DNA from 2 places in the Clostridium isatidis genome. Region 1 is predicted to be linked to the other one. Evidence: a T-box and tRNA genes for the amino acid it is inferred to sense, from the RefSeq annotation. Region 1 holds a T-box; the other holds one or more tRNA genes.
The links. A T-box is a leader RNA that pairs with one kind of tRNA and senses whether it is charged. The one in region 1 lies ahead of tyrS (tyrosine--tRNA ligase), so its partner is inferred to be a tRNA-Tyr.

Region 1 (9,300 bases):
ACAGCAATTGAAGGTATTGTGGTTAATTTTAGAGATATAACAGATAGAGTAAAAAATGAACAAAAAATAATATATCTATCTTCTCATGATCACTTAACAGGATTACCTAATAGATTATCCTTTAATAAGAAAATCAATGAATTAATTGAAGAAGCCAAAGAAAATAATAAAAGATTTGCTCTTTTCATGGTAGATATTGATAGTATAATTTTTGTAAAAAATACATTAGGTTATAAGATAGCAGAACAATATACAGTACAAATAGTTGAAAAGTTAAAACTTTATTGTGGTAATAAAAAATTATTATTCCGTTATACTGCTCATAGATTTGTAATTGTTATAGAAGGTGTACGTAATATAGATGAATATAAATTAATTTTGAAAATATTATTTAAATTATTTTCTCAGCCAATAAAGGTGGACAAGTATGAATTAGATGTAAAAATAAGCGTCGGAATAAGTATTTATGAAAATAATAAAATAGATAAGGATGAACTTGTAAGGAATGCTGAAGTTGCATTATTTTTAGCAAAAAATGAAGAAAGAAATAGATATAAATTCTATTCATCAGATACTAGCATTCAAACCTATAAATATTTTATTCTTCAAAGGGATTTAAGAAGGGCAGTAGAAAATAATCAGCTTAGAATTTTTTATCAGCCTTTTGTGAATCTCAATACTAATGAAATAATAGGAGCAGAAGCTTTAATTAGATGGGAACATCCAGAATGGGGAATAATATCTCCTAATGAGTTTATTTCCATGGCAGAAGAAACAGGATATATTATTAATATAGGCAATTGGTTATTAAAGGAAGTTTGCAGTAATTATAAAGAATGGATAGATAATGGACTGCCTAACATCAAAATTTCTATTAATCTTTCAGGAATGCAGTTATTAGAAGCAGATTTAGTTAAAAAGATTAAAAACATTATTGAGGAATATGAATTAAAGCCTAATTTTTTAATTCTAGAAATAAAAGAAAGTGCCCTTATGGGAAAAACAGATAAAATAATTTCAAGCATTAAGGAATTAAGATCTTTAGGTATTCAAATTGCTCTTGATGATTTTGGAACAGGATACTCATCTTTAACATGTTTACCTTCTCGTAATATTGATATATTGAAACTAGATGGTTCTTTTATTAACAAAAATGAAGATAGTACAATTATAATTAAACATATAATTAGAATGGCTCAGGAATTAAAAATTAAAATATCTGCAGAGAAAATAGAAAGTTGGGATCAGCTAGAATTTTTAAGAAATTTAAAATGTTATTCTGGACAAGGTTATCTTTATAGTAAACCATCACCGAAAATAATATTTGAAAAAGTATTAGCTAAGAAAAAATGTAAGCCGGTTATAGTTAATGATACAAAATTTGAAGGAGATAGACGTCAATATTTTAGAGTTAAGTTTATGCAGTCGCTAGAAGCTGAATTGACTGTTTTAGAAATTAAAGGTAAGAAAGTTAATGTAGGTAATACAAAGGTCTTAATTAAAAATATTGGACCGGGAGGTTTATGTTTTGTATCTGATATTAATTTACCTATAGATAATGATATTGTTCTTCAATTTACAACAAAATTGATGAAGACAGAAGTTAAAGTTTACGGACATTCGGTATGGGGCAAGGAAATTGATACTAATTTATATGAATATGGTATCAAATTTTCCTTAGATGAAAATAAACTAACAGAACTTGTAAGGTTATTGAATCAAGTTCAAATATCTATGAAAAAAGATATTTTATTTGCTGATGGTAGTTTTATTTCAGGTACTATTTTCTCCTATTTTGCTTTCGAAAAATAATAACAATAATATAAAAGCTATTGCAAACTAAACTGTGCTTTGCAATAGCTTTAAATATTAATCTTCTCTATATTCTAAAATATCACCAGGCTGACAATCTAAGGCCTTACAAATAGCATCCAAAGTAGAAAATCTTATAGCTTTAGCCTTTCCATTTTTTAAAATAGATATATTAGCCATTGTTATTCCAACTTTTTCTGAAAGTTCTGTAACGCTCATCTTCCTTTTAGCCAGCATTACGTCTATGTTAATTATTATTGCCACTTCCAATCACCTCAAATCGTTAAATCATTTTCTGATTTTATTTCTATGGCATTTTTTAAAATCTCTTGAAGAAGAGCAGCAAAAATTCCAATAACAACTGAAGCAAATATGATAATTAGTCCAATTAATATAACGCTTGGAGCATCATCAAGCTGAGCAATTAAATATAAAATTGGCAGTCCAGCAGTATAAAAGCCGCTGATTACAAAGGCACATTTTTTTATTATGCTTAAAGCATTTACTGACAAATTAGAAAAGGCTTCCTTTTTTTCAATATAGTTTAAAAGCTTATAGGCTTGATATAAGGCTATAAAAAAGAATGATGCTGATCCAGATAACATTATAAAAATTGAAATTAATAAAAATATACCTTTTGGAGGCATAGTAAAAAGCTCTATTATTATATTTGGTAATATATAGAGACAGGCTGCTAATACTGGAAGACCAATAAGAAAAACCGCTATCTTTAATAATAATGTTGAATATTTTTTCATACAAAACACCTCATCTATAATTTCTAATTATAGAATAATAAAATATTTATCGTTTGTCAATAAATTATTATCATATTGAGGTATATTTTTATTGTGTTATTATTTTCTTATATAAGAAATATAATAAGTAATAGGATTTTTATGGAATTATATTGAAATAGATGATATCATTGTATAAAATAATAAAACTAACTATGGGTAGGAGAACTATTATGAAAAAACTTTCACTTACTACAGTCTTTGGACTTATTGGTGCGCTATCTTGGGGTCTTACGGTATTATTAAGAGGAACCAGCTTAAATAATATCGAGCTAATTCAATTTATTTTGGGAATGATGCCTAATATCTCAGCGGCTTGGTTTTTTATATGGATGGGAGAAAGGTTTTTTGAAAAATCTAAAAAGGAGTTTAACTTTAAAGCTTGTCTTTTAACTTCTGGAACTATTTTTCTTTTGGGATTAATTTCTGAAATAATACATGATTTGTTTCTCGACAGCCCTTTTGATATAGTTGATATTATTGCAACAGCATGTGCTATAATTATGTACTTAGCTATTTTTTATATATCTAAAAAAAGAAAAATAAAGGATAGTGTATAAAAATTCATTTCTAAAGGAGTATAATAAATATGAAAGAAAAAATTAATATAAGGAAAGTTAAAAGTGGAGATGAAAAAATCTTAGCATATATACAAACAGAATCATGGAAGAATGCCTTTAATACAATATTATCTAAGGACGACTTAGAGAAATACAGCAATATTGATAAAGCAATAGAAATGTATTCTTATCTTCTTAAAGAAAATATCGCAAATGGCTATATATTATCGTTAGATGATAATCCTCACTGTATCGCTTATTGGGATAAAGCAAGAGATGAAGATATGGAAGGTTATGCAGAAATAATTTGCATTCATAGCCTTAAGAATAATTGGGGAAAGGGATATGGCTCAATTATGATGGAGCATATCTTAAAAGAAATAAAGAAGCTAGGATATAGCAAAGTTCTTCTTTGGGTTTTTGAAGAAAATAAAAGAGCTCGTAAATTTTACGAGAAACATAAATTTGTATTAGCAGATAAATCAAAAAAATTCTGTAATGCTGTTGAAGTTATGTATTGTAGAGAATTATAGATAAGGAGATAATTATGGACTTAAAAGAAAAAGTAATAAAAGACAAATTAATCTATAAAGGAAATTTTTTAGAATTTAGAAATTTAGAAGTTGAGCTGCCAAATGGAAAGGAAAGTAATAGAGATATTATAAGACATCCTGGAGCTTGTGGAATAATTGCCTTTTTAGATGATGAAAATATAATCTTAGTTGAACAGTTTAGATTAGCCTTAAATAAAGTATTACTTGAAATACCAGCAGGTAAGCTTGATAAGGGGGAAGCTATAGAAGAGTGTGCTAAAAGAGAGCTTAGAGAAGAAACAGGTTATATTGCTGGAAATATAGAATACTTAGGTTCAATTGCAACAGCTCCTGGTTTTTGTGATGAAATAATATATCTTTACAAGGCAACAAACTTAACATTAGGAAGTAAGGATGAGGATGAAGATGAATTTACTAATGTAAAGATTATGAATATAAATGAAGTTAAAGAAAAAATAAAGAAGGGAGAAATTATTGACGTAAAAACAGTAAGCATTTTTGCCTACTTATAGTTTTCCTTTTTTCTTCCTTTGAAGAAGCAAATATTTAAGATTTAGTTGAGGAAATAGGATTTTACTGTATTTAGTCCTTGAAAAGGTAATTATAATTTAAGTTTTTAGTAATATTTTTGTAAGAAAGCTTTGTAGAGCCTATTAGAAAATAATGATATTATTAATAGGTAAAAATCATAGCTAGAACTATTATATTCTTCTATAAAAATTACAAAAATATTGGAGGTCTAATTTGGAAAAGCATAAAATTAATAAATTAACTTATAGCTTATTTATAATCTACCTAATTACCCTTATTTGGATTATTGTTTTTAAATTAAATGTACCCTTTACACATATAGGAAATTTAAGAACGATCAATCTAATCCCTTTTAGTGAACCTTTAAAGCTAAATGGCAAAATTTCATATAACGAAATGATTATGAATGTTGTTGTTTTTGTGCCTTTAGGAATTTATACAGGAATTTTATTTGAAAAATGGAAGACAATTAATAAGTTATTCCTATTTTTTCTTATAAGTTTTACATGTGAGCTATTGCAGTATATTTTTAGTATAGGAGCTAGTGATATTACTGATTTAATTAATAATACTTTAGGTGGATTAATTGGATTAATAATTTATAAAGTAATTGAAAGGGCCTTTAAAAATAAGCTAAAAGCCCAAAAATTTATAAATTTAATTGCAAAAGTAGGAACTACAATAATAATATTATTATTATTATTTTTAAGAATAAATAACCGTTTAATATTTAGAATTTAATAGACTTCTTGACTAATAAATAATAAGTTAGTATAATTTTCTTAATTTAATATCTGCATAACCAAGATTTGCATATTGTGCATTTCGGAGTATAAGAAGTAAAGGCTATGATAAGAAAGAGTAGCAATCAGGATACCAAACAGAAAGTTACCGGTTGATGAGAGGTGCATGGTTAGGGATTGTGAATACATCTTGGAGCTTCGCACCGAAAGATTATATCAAGTAGGCTGCGACGGAAACCTGCGCCCGTTATAGTGCTAAAGTATCTCGCAATTAGTGACGTACTTGATAAGGTAAACAATGTGAGTTGTTTATGAACTTAAGGTGGTACCACGAGTATTAACTCGTCCTTTTGATTAAGGATGAGTTTTTTTATTATCCGCTTTACTTTCTTATAGAACTTGCAATATTAAAAATATTTCTAAAGGAGATGTTGATATGTTAAAAGCAAAGGAGCAGATGAAAATTATTAGTAAGGGAGTAGAGAACCTTATTAACGAAGAAGAATTATTAAGGAAATTAGAAAGATCTTATGAAAGCAGTAAACCATTAACAATTAAGTTAGGATTAGATCCTTCGGCACCTGATATACACTTAGGTCATGCTGTTGTACTAAGAAAGATTAAACAAATGCAGGATTTAGGTCATCGTGTAGTAATTGTAATTGGTGATTTTACTGGCAGGATAGGTGATCCTACTGGAAAGTCAAAGGGCAGGGCTGCATTATCTGATGAGCAGGTAAAGGAAAATGCAAAGACTTACTGTGATCAGATTTTTAAAGTTCTTGATAAGGAAAAGACAGAAGTTAGGTTTAATAGTGAATGGCTTTCTAAACTTAATTTTGAGGATGTTTTAAGATTGGCCTCAACAACAACAGTTGCAAGAATGCTAGAGAGAGATGATTTTCAAAAAAGATATCAAAATCAAGTACCAATAGGAATTCATGAATTCTTTTACCCATTAATGCAGGCTTATGATTCTATTGAGCTTAATGCTGATATTGAGTTAGGAGGAACAGATCAAACTTTTAATATCCTTATGGGAAGATCTCTTCAAAAAGCAATGGGGCAAGAACAGCAAATTGCAATTTTCATGCCTATCCTAGAAGGACTAGATGGTGTAGAGAAAATGAGTAAAAGTCTTGGAAACTATATTGGAGTTAATGAAGCAGCTGAAGTAATGTTTAAAAAGGTTATGGAAATTCCAGATAATCTTATTATTAGATACTATGAACTTGCTACAGATGAGCATCCTGATGAAATTGATAAGATTAAAGAAATGCTAAATAATAATGTTAATCCTAGAGATATTAAATATAACTTAGCAAAAACTATAGTGTCCCTATACCATACTAAGGAAGAATTAGAAAAGGCAATAAATTTTTATGATACAGCCTTTAGCAAAAAAGCTATTCCTGAGAATATTCCTGAATTAAAAATTGAAGCTGGAAAAGTTACAGTTTTAGATATTATTCCAAAACTAAAGGATATGTCCTATGTTTCTAGTAAAAAGGAATTTATTAGACTTCTAAATCAAGGAGGAGTTCAGCTTAATGGTGATAAATTATCATCAGAGGATATTAATATCTTCTTAAAATCTGGTGATGTAATAAGAATTGGGAAGAAGAGATTTTTAAAATTAATATTTGATTAAGTAATAAAAAGTCCAGGATCTTTGTTCTGGACTTTAATTATAAGGAACTAGTAATTTATACAAAAGACCTCTATAATTATGATATAACGAAGATAAATTACCAATTAATCACATCTAGAGATAGATAAAAGGAGGCCCTATGGATGCAGTTATTATTTAACCTTTAGTATTTCTTTTTATATTATATTTGTATAGAGAATACAAATTAAAGTTTAGCTATAAAATGAATAAATATGATAAAATTATTAAAAGAAGTTCTTAGAAAATAAAAGTATTTTTTATTTGGAAAGGTATGGTGATAATTTGAAGAAAAAAATTAAAGAAAAGATTTTAGTATTAAAAGCAGCATTTCCCTATACAATTCCAGTATTAACAGGATATATATTTTTAGGGGCCGCTTATGGAATTTTAATGAAAAGTAAAGGTTATGGAGTGTTTTGGTCAGTATTAGCAAGTTTATTAATTTATGCTGGTTCTGCTCAATACGTCACAATAACTTTTTTAACATCAATTTTTAATCCTATTTATACTTTTATAATGATATTAATGGTAAATGCCCGCCATTTATTTTACGGAATTTCAATGTTAGATAAATATAAAGAGGCAGGCAAATTAAAACCCTATCTTATTTTTGCGATGAGTGATGAAACTTTTTCTATAGTTTGTTCTACAGAGGCGCCTGAAGGAATAGATAGAAATTGGTTTTATTTTTTTATTACTTTTCTTGATTATTTATATTGGGCAGCAGGTTCAGCCATTGGAGCTTTTTTAGGTTCATTAATTTCATTTAATACAAAGGGTTTAGATTTTGTATTAACAGCCTTATTTGTATCAATATTCGTGGGACAATGGAAAGGACAAAAAGATCATAAGGCAGCCATAATTGGTCTTTTATGCTCTATAGTATCTTTATATATTTTTGGGCAAAGTAACTTTATAATTCCTTCTATGATTTTAATAATAGTAGTATTAACTTTATTCTATAAGAAGGATGTTAAAAAAGAAGAATTAAAAGAGGAGGTAGTACAATGAATTTAATAATATTTCAAGCCTTTATAATTATATGCTTAGCAGCTCTTGCTACAATGATTACAAGGTTTCTGCCTTTCATATTGTTTAAAGATGCAAAATCAAATAATTCTTACATAAATTTTCTTGGACAAGTTTTGCCTTTTTCAGCAATAGGTTTGATGGTAGTGTACTGCCTTAAGAATGTTAATTTTGCAGCAACTTCAAACTGGCTTCCAGAAGCTATTTCTGTTACAGTTATTGTAATTTTGCATTATTGGAAGGAAAATGTTCTTTTAAGCATTGGAGTTGGAACTATTATTTACATGTTTCTTATTCAAGTTGTTTTCATTTAAGCATAAATTATTTTACTAAAGCCGCCTTATATAAGGATATTAATTTTTAGGAGGGATTATAGAGTATGACAAGTATCTTTTTTGTTAGGCATGCCCAGACAGATTATGGATGGGAAGATGATAGAACAAGGCCTTTAAGTCTTGAAGGACAAGAAGATAGCAAAGAAGTAGCAATGGAATGATTTTTACTTTTGTGAAGAAGGTGGAGAATCTCTTAAAATGGTTCAGGATCGTAACATTGAAGCATTACTAGAAATTCTTAATAAATACAAAGATTAAAATTGTGAATGTTATCAAGAGATTTTTATGAAAGGTACTTGTATGAAAAATAAATTAAAAAGAATAGTAAGCAGTATGATAATAATAGGTATATTATTTATTTTTATTATTGGAATTAGCTTTATTAATCATAAAATTAAATTATCAAAGGAAGACAGAATTTTTGTTCCTAATGGAAAAATGATTGAAATAAATGGGCATAAAATGCACCTATATATCAAAGGACAGGGGAATGAAACTTTAGTATTTATGTCAGGAGGAGGAACTCCTTCTCCAGTTTTAGACTTTAAAAGCCTATACTCATTACTAGAAGATGAGTATAAAATTGTTGTAGTAGAAAAAGCAGGATATGGATTTAGTGAAATTTATGATGACAATAGAGATTTAGATATAATATTAAATGAAACAAGAGGAACACTATCTAAAGTAGGATTAGAACCACCATATATATTATTTCCTCATTCAATGTCTGGAATAGAAGCTTTATATTGGGCTCAGCAATATCCAAAGGAAGTTAAAGGAATTGTAGGTTTAGATATGGCTGTGCCAGAAGCATATGAGAATTTTAAAATAAATAATTTTCTGTTAAATATAGCTTCCTTTGCATCAAAGACAGGTATTACAAGATTTATTCCATCTATTTTTAATAACTTAGCAGCAATTAAATATGGTACGTTAACTCAAGAAGAGAAAGATCTTTATAGGGCTATTTTTTATAGAAGAATACTAACTAAATCAATGCTGAATGAAGTAAATCAAATAAAAGGAAATGCAAAAAAAGTAAAGGAAAATGGTCCACCTGATGTCCCTATCTTATTTTTTATTTCTAACGGTAATGGAACAGGATGGGATAAGGATAAGTGGAAGAGCTTTCAAACATCTTATATAGAAAATTTGGCTTCAGCTAAATATATAGAACTTGATTGTGAACATTACATTCACAATATTGAATATAAGAAAATTGCGGAAGAAAGCAGGAAATTTATAATAGAGATAATAAATATGAACA
Region 2 (9,300 bases), 1.4 Mb from region 1:
TCCCTTATTATTTTTAGTACATTAGTATTAGTACTTATGATTATTATACCAATCCTTATAATTAAGCCAGCTGCAATAGCTGCAAATGCAAAGAATATTCAAGAGGAACAAAATAAAAATTCAGAAGAAAACAATGTTATAACTATAGATGGAAATGAAATAGTAAAGGTGCATATCACCGAGAGCAATGAAATAAAAGAAGTTCCATTAGAGGAATATGTTAAAAGCGTAGTTTCTGGAGAAATGCCAGTTAGCTTTAATTTAGAAGCATTAAAAGCACAGGCTGTTGCAGCAAGAACTTTTGTTGTTGCAAAAATGTTAAATCCATGTCCTAATGCAAATGGGGGAATTGTATGTGATACAACCCATTGCCAGGTATATATAGTTAAAGAAAAAAGAATAGAAAAATGGGGAGAAGCTGGTGAGGAATATTGGAATAAGATTTCTGATGCTGTGGAGGAAACTAAGGGAGAAGTTTTAACTTACAATAATGAATTAGTAAAATATCCTCAATTTTTTTCTACAAGCTCTGGGAGGACAGAAAATTCAATAGATGTATTCTCAGGAGATATTCCATACTTGGTATCAAAGGAAAGTAAGGGGGAAGAAATAGCTCCAAAATATAAAACAGAATTTTCTTTTAATATAAGTGAGTTTGTATCAAAAATAAATGAAAAATACCCAGATGCAGCGATAGAAGCTTCTAATATAAATAATAATATAGAAATATTAAGTAGAAGTGAAGCTGGTGGTGTGAAAGAAATAAGATTAGGAAATAAAGTTATCAGAGGATTAGAATTTAGATTAGCCCTTGGATTAAGTTCAGCAAATTTTGAAATTTCAATAACAGATGATAAAATTGTGTTTAATTGTAAAGGCTATGGTCATGGAGTAGGAATGAGCCAATGGGGGGCAAATGTTATGGCTGCTGAAGGTAAGAGCTATGATGAAATACTTAAACATTATTATACTGGAGTTGATATAAAACGACTTAATTTTAATTAATATTAAAAGAAATTTTCATATGAATATTAAATCAAAATGGAACTGGTATTAAGCAGTTCCATTTTTTATTAGCTATATTATTGATGAATATTGGATTTAGTAATTAAAAAATAAGAAAAATAACAAATTATGAATAATTTTTTATATTTGGACAAGAATTAAAATGTAATCGTTAAAAACTTGGTTATTATCTTTAATGTTAAATCTTGTAGAAAATTGTTGAAAACAATTTTTTTTGCAATTGAATTAATTTGAAATAAAGGGCAAGAATACAAAAAGGAGGTGTTGATATGGACCAAATAAAAAAAGACAAAATAAAAAACTTCTTTAGAAAGGAGGGCTTTTATTTAGTACTATTCCTTTGTTTATGTATTATTGCAACAGTTACTGTTGTTACAGTTAGAAAAAATAATGCTTTAAATGAATCTTCTAAAGTTGAGGATGAATTCAGTTTAAATATTGAAGATAGAACAACTTCTGAGATTCAAAAACAAAATGCAGATAGAGTTGAAAATGAATCTAATGAAGAACTAGCAGAAAATACTACTGAAGAATTAGCTTCAGGAGATGATTTAAATGTTTCAGCTGGAACAAACTATGAGGTTGTATTTAATAATCCATTAGAAGGTGAAATTTCAAGGGAATATACTTATCCAAAACCACAACAGTTAGCTGATGGAACTCTTAGAAATATTAGAGGAATAGATATAAGAGCTAGTGTTGGAACAGAGGTTAAAGCTGCCGCTGAAGGTGAAGTTAAAGAAGTTGGAAATAAAGTAGAAGATGGAACATATATAGTAATTGCTCATGCAAATGGACTATATACTAAATATTCAAATCTATCTCAAGATACAAGGGTTAATGTTGGAGATAAAGTAACTGAAGAAACTGTTATTGGAACAGTTGGAAATACTTCAAAAATATTTACTAATGAGGAATTTGGTGAACATTTAAATTTGCAAGTATTTGATTCAAATGGTAAAGATTTAGATCCAACAGCATATTTCACATTAAATCAATAATAAAAAAATTCATCAGCCATTATTTTTGGCTGATGAATCAATAAAGTTGTGGTCGCATATTAATTATTTATCCAAGGGAGGTAAAAATTTTGAAAGATTATATAGAAGAAAGAGTATTAGAAGTAGCAAGATATATTATAGAATCTAAAGACACAATTAGAAAAACAGCAAAAGTATTTGGAGTAAGCAAAAGCACCATACATAAAGATATGACAGAAAGACTTCCTAAAATAAATCCAGCAATTGCAAAACAAACTCATTCTATCTTAGAACTAAATAAAGCTGAGCGTCATATAAGAGGTGGAAAAGCTACTCAAGCTAAATATAAAGCTGTAAAGTAATAAAAAAATGCAAATATATTGAAGGTTTGCCATAATCCATATATAATAAAAATTAGGACGAAAATTGTAAAAATTATTTAACTTTGAAAGATTAGGAGTGAAATATAAATGTGGTTTTGGAAACAAAGGAGTGATTTAGGCATAGATTTAGGAACAGCAACTGTTTTAGTTTATGCTAAAGGAAAAGGAATAATTTTAAAGGAACCTTCAGTAGTTGCAATTAACAAGAATAATAATAAGGTACTTGCTGTAGGCGAAGAAGCAAGAAGAATGATTGGTAGAACACCGGGTAATATTATTGCAGTTAGGCCATTAAGGGATGGGGTTATATCTGATTATGATATAACTGAAAGAATGTTAAAAGAATTCATAAGAAAGGCCTATGGCAAAAGTAAATTTACAGCTCCTAAAGTAATGATATGTGTACCTTCACAGGCAACAGAAGTTGAAAAAAGAGCGGTAATAGATGCAGCAAGAAATACAGGTGCTAAAAAGGTACATTTAATAGAAGAGCCTCTTGCGGCTGCAATTGGGGCTGGATTAGATATCACTAAACCTAGTGGTTCAATGGTAGTCGATATCGGAGGAGGAACAACTGATATTGCCGTAATTTCCTTAGGTGGAGTAGTTGTAAGATCATCAATTAAAGTTGCTGGAGATACTTTTGATGATGCAATAATAAAATATGTTAGAAATAAATATAAGATAATGATTGGTGAAAAAACAGCAGAAGAATTAAAGATTAATATAGGTTCAGCGTTTAATGGATCAAAAGATGAGACTGCAACAGTTAAGGGAAGAAATTTAATTACTGGATTACCAGATGAGGTTATGATATCATCAGCAGAAATTAATGAAGCATTAAGAGAAGCTGTTTCATTGATAGTTGATAACGTTAAATTAGTTTTGGAAAAAACACCGCCTGAATTAGCTGCTGATATAATTGAAAAAGGAATTGTTATGACTGGTGGAGGAGCTTTATTAAATGGATTAGACAAATTAATAGAACATGAAACCGGCGTTTGTGCTGAAGTAGCTCCTAATTCAATAGAAGCAGTAGCAGAAGGAACAGGTAAGGTTTTATCATATTTGGATAAGATAGATATAGATTTTTCAGATAGACAAATTGACTTAATAGAAGAATAATAAATTAAAATATTCACATATAAAAAACAATTAAATTCAACTTTATAAAAATGAGGCTGTCATAGACAGCCTCATATATTTTGTTTTTTATTTTCTTTATTAAAGTTGTTGTATGCTTCTAATATTGCATTAGATATAACATAAGCCATTTCAAATACAAAATTAAGTCTAACAGTATGAATGTGTATAAAATTAGAATGTTCATTACTATCAATTATACCTACAATAGATACATTACCTACTTCAGGTAGAATTTTCCCTACACCCTTTCCAGGGTGAATTGGATAATCTCTAACATGGATTTCACCTATTGCTTCAGGTTCTCCAAGACAGGCATCTATTCCAATGATAAAAGAATTGGGGTGAATTTTCATAATCTCTCTTAATTTACTTTTCAGATTTGCAGCATGAATTGGATTTTGAATTGTTCCGTAAACAGGAAGTTCTATATTTTTCTCTTTTAAAATAGTTCCAACTAAGGGTCCTAAGCAGTCTATGATGCACTTATCTGTTCCTATACATACTATAATAGTATTTTTTTTTATAAAATTTTTTATCAATTTAGCCATTTCAATATGAGAATTAAATGAATTGTATAAAAATTTGCTTTTCAAAAACTTCACCCCCATAGAAATATATGTATGTTGAACAAACAATATTATCATATGTATAAAATTAATAAAAATGGAAATTAATTAAATGAAGGGAGATGAAAATTAATGAAAAAAGTAATAATTTATTCGCTAACTGTTATAATAAGTGCTGCTATACCAATTTATTTTTTACTAATATGGGAACCACTAAAGAGTATAGATGCAATAAGTGATAATATAATAGTTACTGAATATGAACATTTAAATAATAATTATGAAGAAAATAATATGTATATAATTGATAATTTAAATCCTAGGGAGGGAACATTCTCAAAGATAAGCAATCTTTCTCAAGAAAAAAGAGATAAACTTAATGTTTTAATAAAAAATTTATCTATAGTTGATATTATAAAGATAAATAATTATTTTGCAGATATAAATAATATTGAAAACATTACTAAAGGTTTTGGCTTATTAGAGAAGAGAATGTCAAAAGAAAATTATCAGGAGTTTAAAGATATATTAGGAGACTACATTAAACTAGAAGAAATACAGAATAATATATAAAAAAATGCTCATGGTATTAATTTAAAGAAAAACGAAGAAAAAAAATAATAGGTAAAGTTAATTTCTTTAAAAGCGTAAAAACCAAACTTGAAATATAAAGACAATAAATATATACTAACTATTGTTAGTCGAGGAGACGAAAGTTTATTTGACAAATTAATGAATTTACATGGGGGAGTTCCCGAGTGGCCAAAGGGGGCAGACTGTAAATCTGTTACGTTATCGTTTCGATGGTTCGAATCCGTCCTCCCCCACCATAAAATTCATTAAAATTAAGAATATGCTGGCATGGCTCAATGGTAGAGCAGCTGACTTGTAATCAGCAGGTTGTAGGTTCGAGTCCTATTGCCAGCTCCATATATGGAGGAGTTCCCGAGTGGCCAAAGGGGGCAGACTGTAAATCTGTTACGTTATCGTTTCGATGGTTCGAATCCATCCTCCTCCACCACAAATTATTTTAATATGGAAGCATAGCTCAGCTGGGAGAGCACCTGCCTTACAAGCAGGGGGTCACAGGTTCGATCCCTGTTGTTTCCACCAATAAATCTTTTAAAAATATGCTGGCATGGCTCAATGGTAGAGCAGCTGACTTGTAATCAGCAGGTTGTAGGTTCGAGTCCTATTGCCAGCTCCATATATGGGGGAGTTCCCGAGTGGCCAAAGGGGGCAGACTGTAAATCTGTTACGTTATCGTTTCGATGGTTCGAATCCGTCCTCCCCCACCAAAAAAAGACAAGAGAACCTTGTCTTTTTTTGTTGACTATTATAGCTATAAATGATAAAATCTAAAAAGAAAATTTGATATTAATTCTTATCAAGAGAGGTGGAGGGAAAAGGGCCCTGTGAAACCCGGCAACCTGCTTTAATAAAAGTGTGGTGCCAATTCCTGCAATTAATTTTGCAAGATAAGAAGATATATAGTTATTTAATCTCTTCTTGTCGAAGAGATTTTTTTCTTTTATATGAATCTTTTTAGAATTAATATCAAATAAAAGAAAGGAGAGAATATCATGAAAAGATTATTTACATCTGAATCAGTTACAGAAGGACATCCAGATAAAATTTGTGATCAAATATCCGATGCAGTATTAGACAGTATTTTAGCACAAGATCCTACGGCAAGAGTTGCTTGTGAAACAGCTGTAACCACAGGTATGGTATTAGTTATGGGAGAAATATCAACTAGTTGTTATGTTGATATTCCAAAAATAGTAAGACAAACAGTAAGAGAAATTGGTTATGATAGAGCAAAATTTGGTTTTGACTGTGATACTTGTTCAGTTTTAACTTCTATTGACGAACAATCAGGAGATATAGCAATGGGAGTTGATAAGGCATTAGAAGCAAGAATAGGAGAACAAGGTGATGTAGAAGCAGTTGGGGCTGGAGATCAAGGGATGATGTTTGGTTTTGCAACAAATGAAACAGAAGAATATATGCCAATGCCTATATCATTAGCACATAAACTTTCTAGAAGATTATCAGAAGTAAGAAAGAACGGAACTTTAAGTTACTTAAGACCTGATGGAAAAACTCAAGTTACAGTTGAGTATGATGATAATAAAGTAGTTAGAGTTGATACTATTGTAATATCAACACAACATAGTGAAGATGTAACACAAGAAAAGATTAAAGAAGATTTAATGGAACATGTAATTAAAGTAGTTGTTCCTGCTGAATTATTAGATGATAAAACAAAATATTTCATAAATCCTACAGGAAGATTTGTTGTTGGAGGTCCTCAAGGAGATAGTGGATTAACAGGAAGAAAAATTATTGTTGACACATATGGTGGATATGGAAGACATGGCGGTGGAGCTTTCTCAGGAAAGGATCCAACAAAGGTTGATAGATCAGCCGCTTATGCAGCAAGATGGGTGGCTAAGAACTTAGTAGCAGCAGGAATAGCAGATAAGCTTGAAATCCAATTAGCTTATGCAATAGGTGTTGCGAAACCAGTATCAATAGTAGTAGATACTTTTGGAACAGGAAAGAAATCTGATGAAGAAATAATTTCAATAGTAGAAAAAGTATTTGATTTAAGACCAGGTGCTATAATAAGAGATTTAGATTTAAGAAGACCTATTTATAAACAAACAGCTGCTTATGGACATTTTGGAAGAAATGATTTAGATTTACCTTGGGAAAAGTTAAATAAAGTAGAAGAAATTAAGAAATTACTTTAAGATTTTATAATAGAAAAGAGCCTGATTGGTAGGAAGCCAATTAGGCTCTATATTTTTTAGTTATACTAAAGGCTTACGTTTCCTGTGAGCATAATTAAGAGTTATAAACTTCTTTTCCATCAACGAAAACTTTTTTGATATTAATTTCGTCATCAAATAATAATAAGTCTGCATCATAACCTTCTTTTATAAGACCTTTTCTATCATCAACTTTACAATGTCTTGCAGCATTGTAACTAGCCATTTTAACTGCTTCGTGTAGAGGGTATCCTACGTTTTTATAAACATTATAGACTGCTTTATCTAATGTTAAAACAGAGCCAGCTAAAGAACCGCTTACAAGTCTAGCAGCCCCTTCTTTAACAACAACATCTTGACCTCCTAGTTTGTACATTCCATCCGGCATACAGCAAGCCATCATTGCATCTGTTACTAAAAGAACCTTATCTGTAGTTTTTTGCTTATAAGCTATTCTTAAGGAAGGATATGAAATGTGTATTCCATCTGAAATAGTTTCAGTTGTTATATCACTATCAAATATTGCTCCTACAACCCCAGGTTCTCTGTGGGTAAATGGCGTCATAGCATTAAATAGATGTGTAGCGTGAGAAAAACCGCATTTTATTCCTTCCATAGCTTCATTATAAGTAGCTTTTGTATGTCCGATTGAACAAACTATACCTTTCTTTGAAAGTTCTTTAGCTAGTTCTTTTGCGCCAGGAATTTCTGGTGCAATTGTAATTGAAACAACAGCATCTTCACAATCTCCAACCATAGCTTTAAAATTTTCTAAAGTAGGTTCAGCTAAAAAGTTTGGATTTTGAGCCCCGATTGCTTTTCCGCTGATGAATGGTCCTTCAAGATGAGCCCCTAATACTTTAGCGCCATCAGTACCTTTTAATTTAGCTTCTTTTATAGCTTCCATAGATTTTCTTATGTCACTTATAGCGACAGTCATAGTAGTTGGAGTAAAAGATGTAGTTCCATGTTTTACTATTATTTTAGAAATTTCATTTATAGCTTCATAAGTTCCATCCATGGTGTCATGTCCACCAGCGCCATGAATATGAACATCTATAAAACCTGGAGCAAGATATAATCCTTCTCCATCAATTACTTCTACAGTATTATAAGAAGTAGGATTAATTTCTTTTATTTTACCGTTTTCAATTAAGACAGAACCTTTTTCTATTCTATCTAAGTATATTATGTTACAGTTTTTTATAATCATAAAAAACACCTCCTGTATAGATATCTTTACAAATATAGTTTAGCACAAATTTTTAAATAAAATTAATATTATGCTATAATAAAATAATAAAAAATACTATAATTTTTAAGGTTTGGAGCGTTAATATGGAAATTTTAAATGGGATTGTAGATTCAATTGTATTCAAAAGTGATGATACAGGCTATGTTGTATCTAAAATAAGAACTGAAAAAGACAGTATAAGTGCTGTTGGAATTGCTCCATTCTTAAAAGAAGGTCAAAATGTAAAATTGAAGGGAGAATGGGTAATTCATAAACAATTCGGAAAACAGTTTAATATAGTAGAATACGAAGAGATACTACCCACCTCTATAGAAGGTATAGAAAGATATTTAAGTACAGGAATAATTAAAGGAATTGGTCCTATTACAGCAAAAAGAATAGTAAAGAAATTTAAGGAAAAAACTTTAGAGATATTAGATAATAATATAGAAAAACTATTGGAAGTTGAAGGTATTGGGGAAAAGAAATATAAAATTATATATGAATCTTATTTAGAAAATAAGGATTTAAAGGATATTATAATATTTTTTCAAGGACATGGGATGTCTACTAATCAATGTATAAAAGTTTATAAAAAATTTGGACCTCATGCCAAAGATATCGTTTTGGAAAATCCATATATTCTTTCAGATGAGATTTCAGGAATTGGATTTATTACAGCAGATAGAATTGCTAGAAGTCTTGGTATAGAAAGTAATTCACCCTTTAGAATACAAAGTGGAATTAAATATATATTAAATCAATTTTCAGCTGCTGGTAATACCTTTATGCCAAAAGAAATGTTGGTAAAGGAAGTTTCAAAAATATTAGGAGTAAAGATAGAAGAAGTTGAAGAAAATTTATTAAATCTTGCTTTAGATACTAAAATAAAGATTGAGAATATAAATGATATAGAGGCAGTATTTGCTTTGCCTTATTATTACTGTGAACTTGGGGTTACTAATAAAATAATAACATTAAGTATAGAAAATTTTAGGACTATAAATACAGATGTTGAAGATGAAATAAAGACTTTTGAAAGAAAAAATAATATCCAGTTTGCACCTTCACAAAAGGAAGCAATATTAGGAGCCTTTGACAATGGAATTGAAATAATCACAGGGGGACCTGGAACAGGAAAAACTACAATAATAAAAGCTATAATTGAGATATATGAGAATAATGGAA

Region 2: it has a tRNA-Tyr gene. The T-box ahead of tyrS (tyrosine--tRNA ligase) is inferred to sense a tRNA for this amino acid. The anticodon was not compared.

What each region holds. Positions count from the first base shown of each region.
Region 1 is NZ_CP016786.1:988,575-997,874, forward strand. It holds gene BEN51_RS04690 (EAL domain-containing protein) at 1-1,812, shown strand, start outside; gene BEN51_RS04695 (helix-turn-helix domain-containing protein) at 1,870-2,076, opposite strand; gene BEN51_RS04700 (DUF2975 domain-containing protein) at 2,088-2,570, opposite strand; gene BEN51_RS04705 (hypothetical protein) at 2,783-3,169, shown strand; gene BEN51_RS04710 (GNAT family N-acetyltransferase) at 3,199-3,702, shown strand; gene BEN51_RS04715 (NUDIX hydrolase) at 3,717-4,235, shown strand; gene BEN51_RS04720 (VanZ family protein) at 4,468-4,995, shown strand; T-box leader at 5,094-5,350, shown strand; gene tyrS (tyrosine--tRNA ligase) at 5,434-6,648, shown strand; gene BEN51_RS04730 (AzlC family ABC transporter permease) at 6,952-7,680, shown strand; gene BEN51_RS04735 (branched-chain amino acid transporter permease) at 7,677-8,012, shown strand; gene BEN51_RS04745 (alpha/beta hydrolase) at 8,319-9,300, shown strand, end outside.
Region 2 is NZ_CP016786.1:2,412,686-2,421,985, reverse strand. It holds gene spoIID (stage II sporulation protein D) at 1-1,005, shown strand, start outside; gene BEN51_RS11430 (M23 family metallopeptidase) at 1,296-2,027, shown strand; gene spoIIID (sporulation transcriptional regulator SpoIIID) at 2,117-2,368, shown strand; gene mreB (rod shape-determining protein) at 2,477-3,514, shown strand; gene yyaC (spore protease YyaC) at 3,586-4,128, opposite strand; gene BEN51_RS11410 (hypothetical protein) at 4,234-4,674, shown strand; tRNA gene BEN51_RS11405 (tRNA-Tyr) at 4,846-4,931, shown strand; tRNA gene BEN51_RS11400 (tRNA-Thr) at 4,957-5,031, shown strand; tRNA gene BEN51_RS11395 (tRNA-Tyr) at 5,037-5,122, shown strand; tRNA gene BEN51_RS11390 (tRNA-Val) at 5,139-5,214, shown strand; tRNA gene BEN51_RS11385 (tRNA-Thr) at 5,234-5,308, shown strand; tRNA gene BEN51_RS11380 (tRNA-Tyr) at 5,314-5,399, shown strand; SAM riboswitch class I at 5,483-5,586, shown strand; gene metK (methionine adenosyltransferase) at 5,685-6,860, shown strand; gene nagA (N-acetylglucosamine-6-phosphate deacetylase) at 6,955-8,091, opposite strand; gene recD2 (SF1B family DNA helicase RecD2) at 8,217-9,300, shown strand, end outside.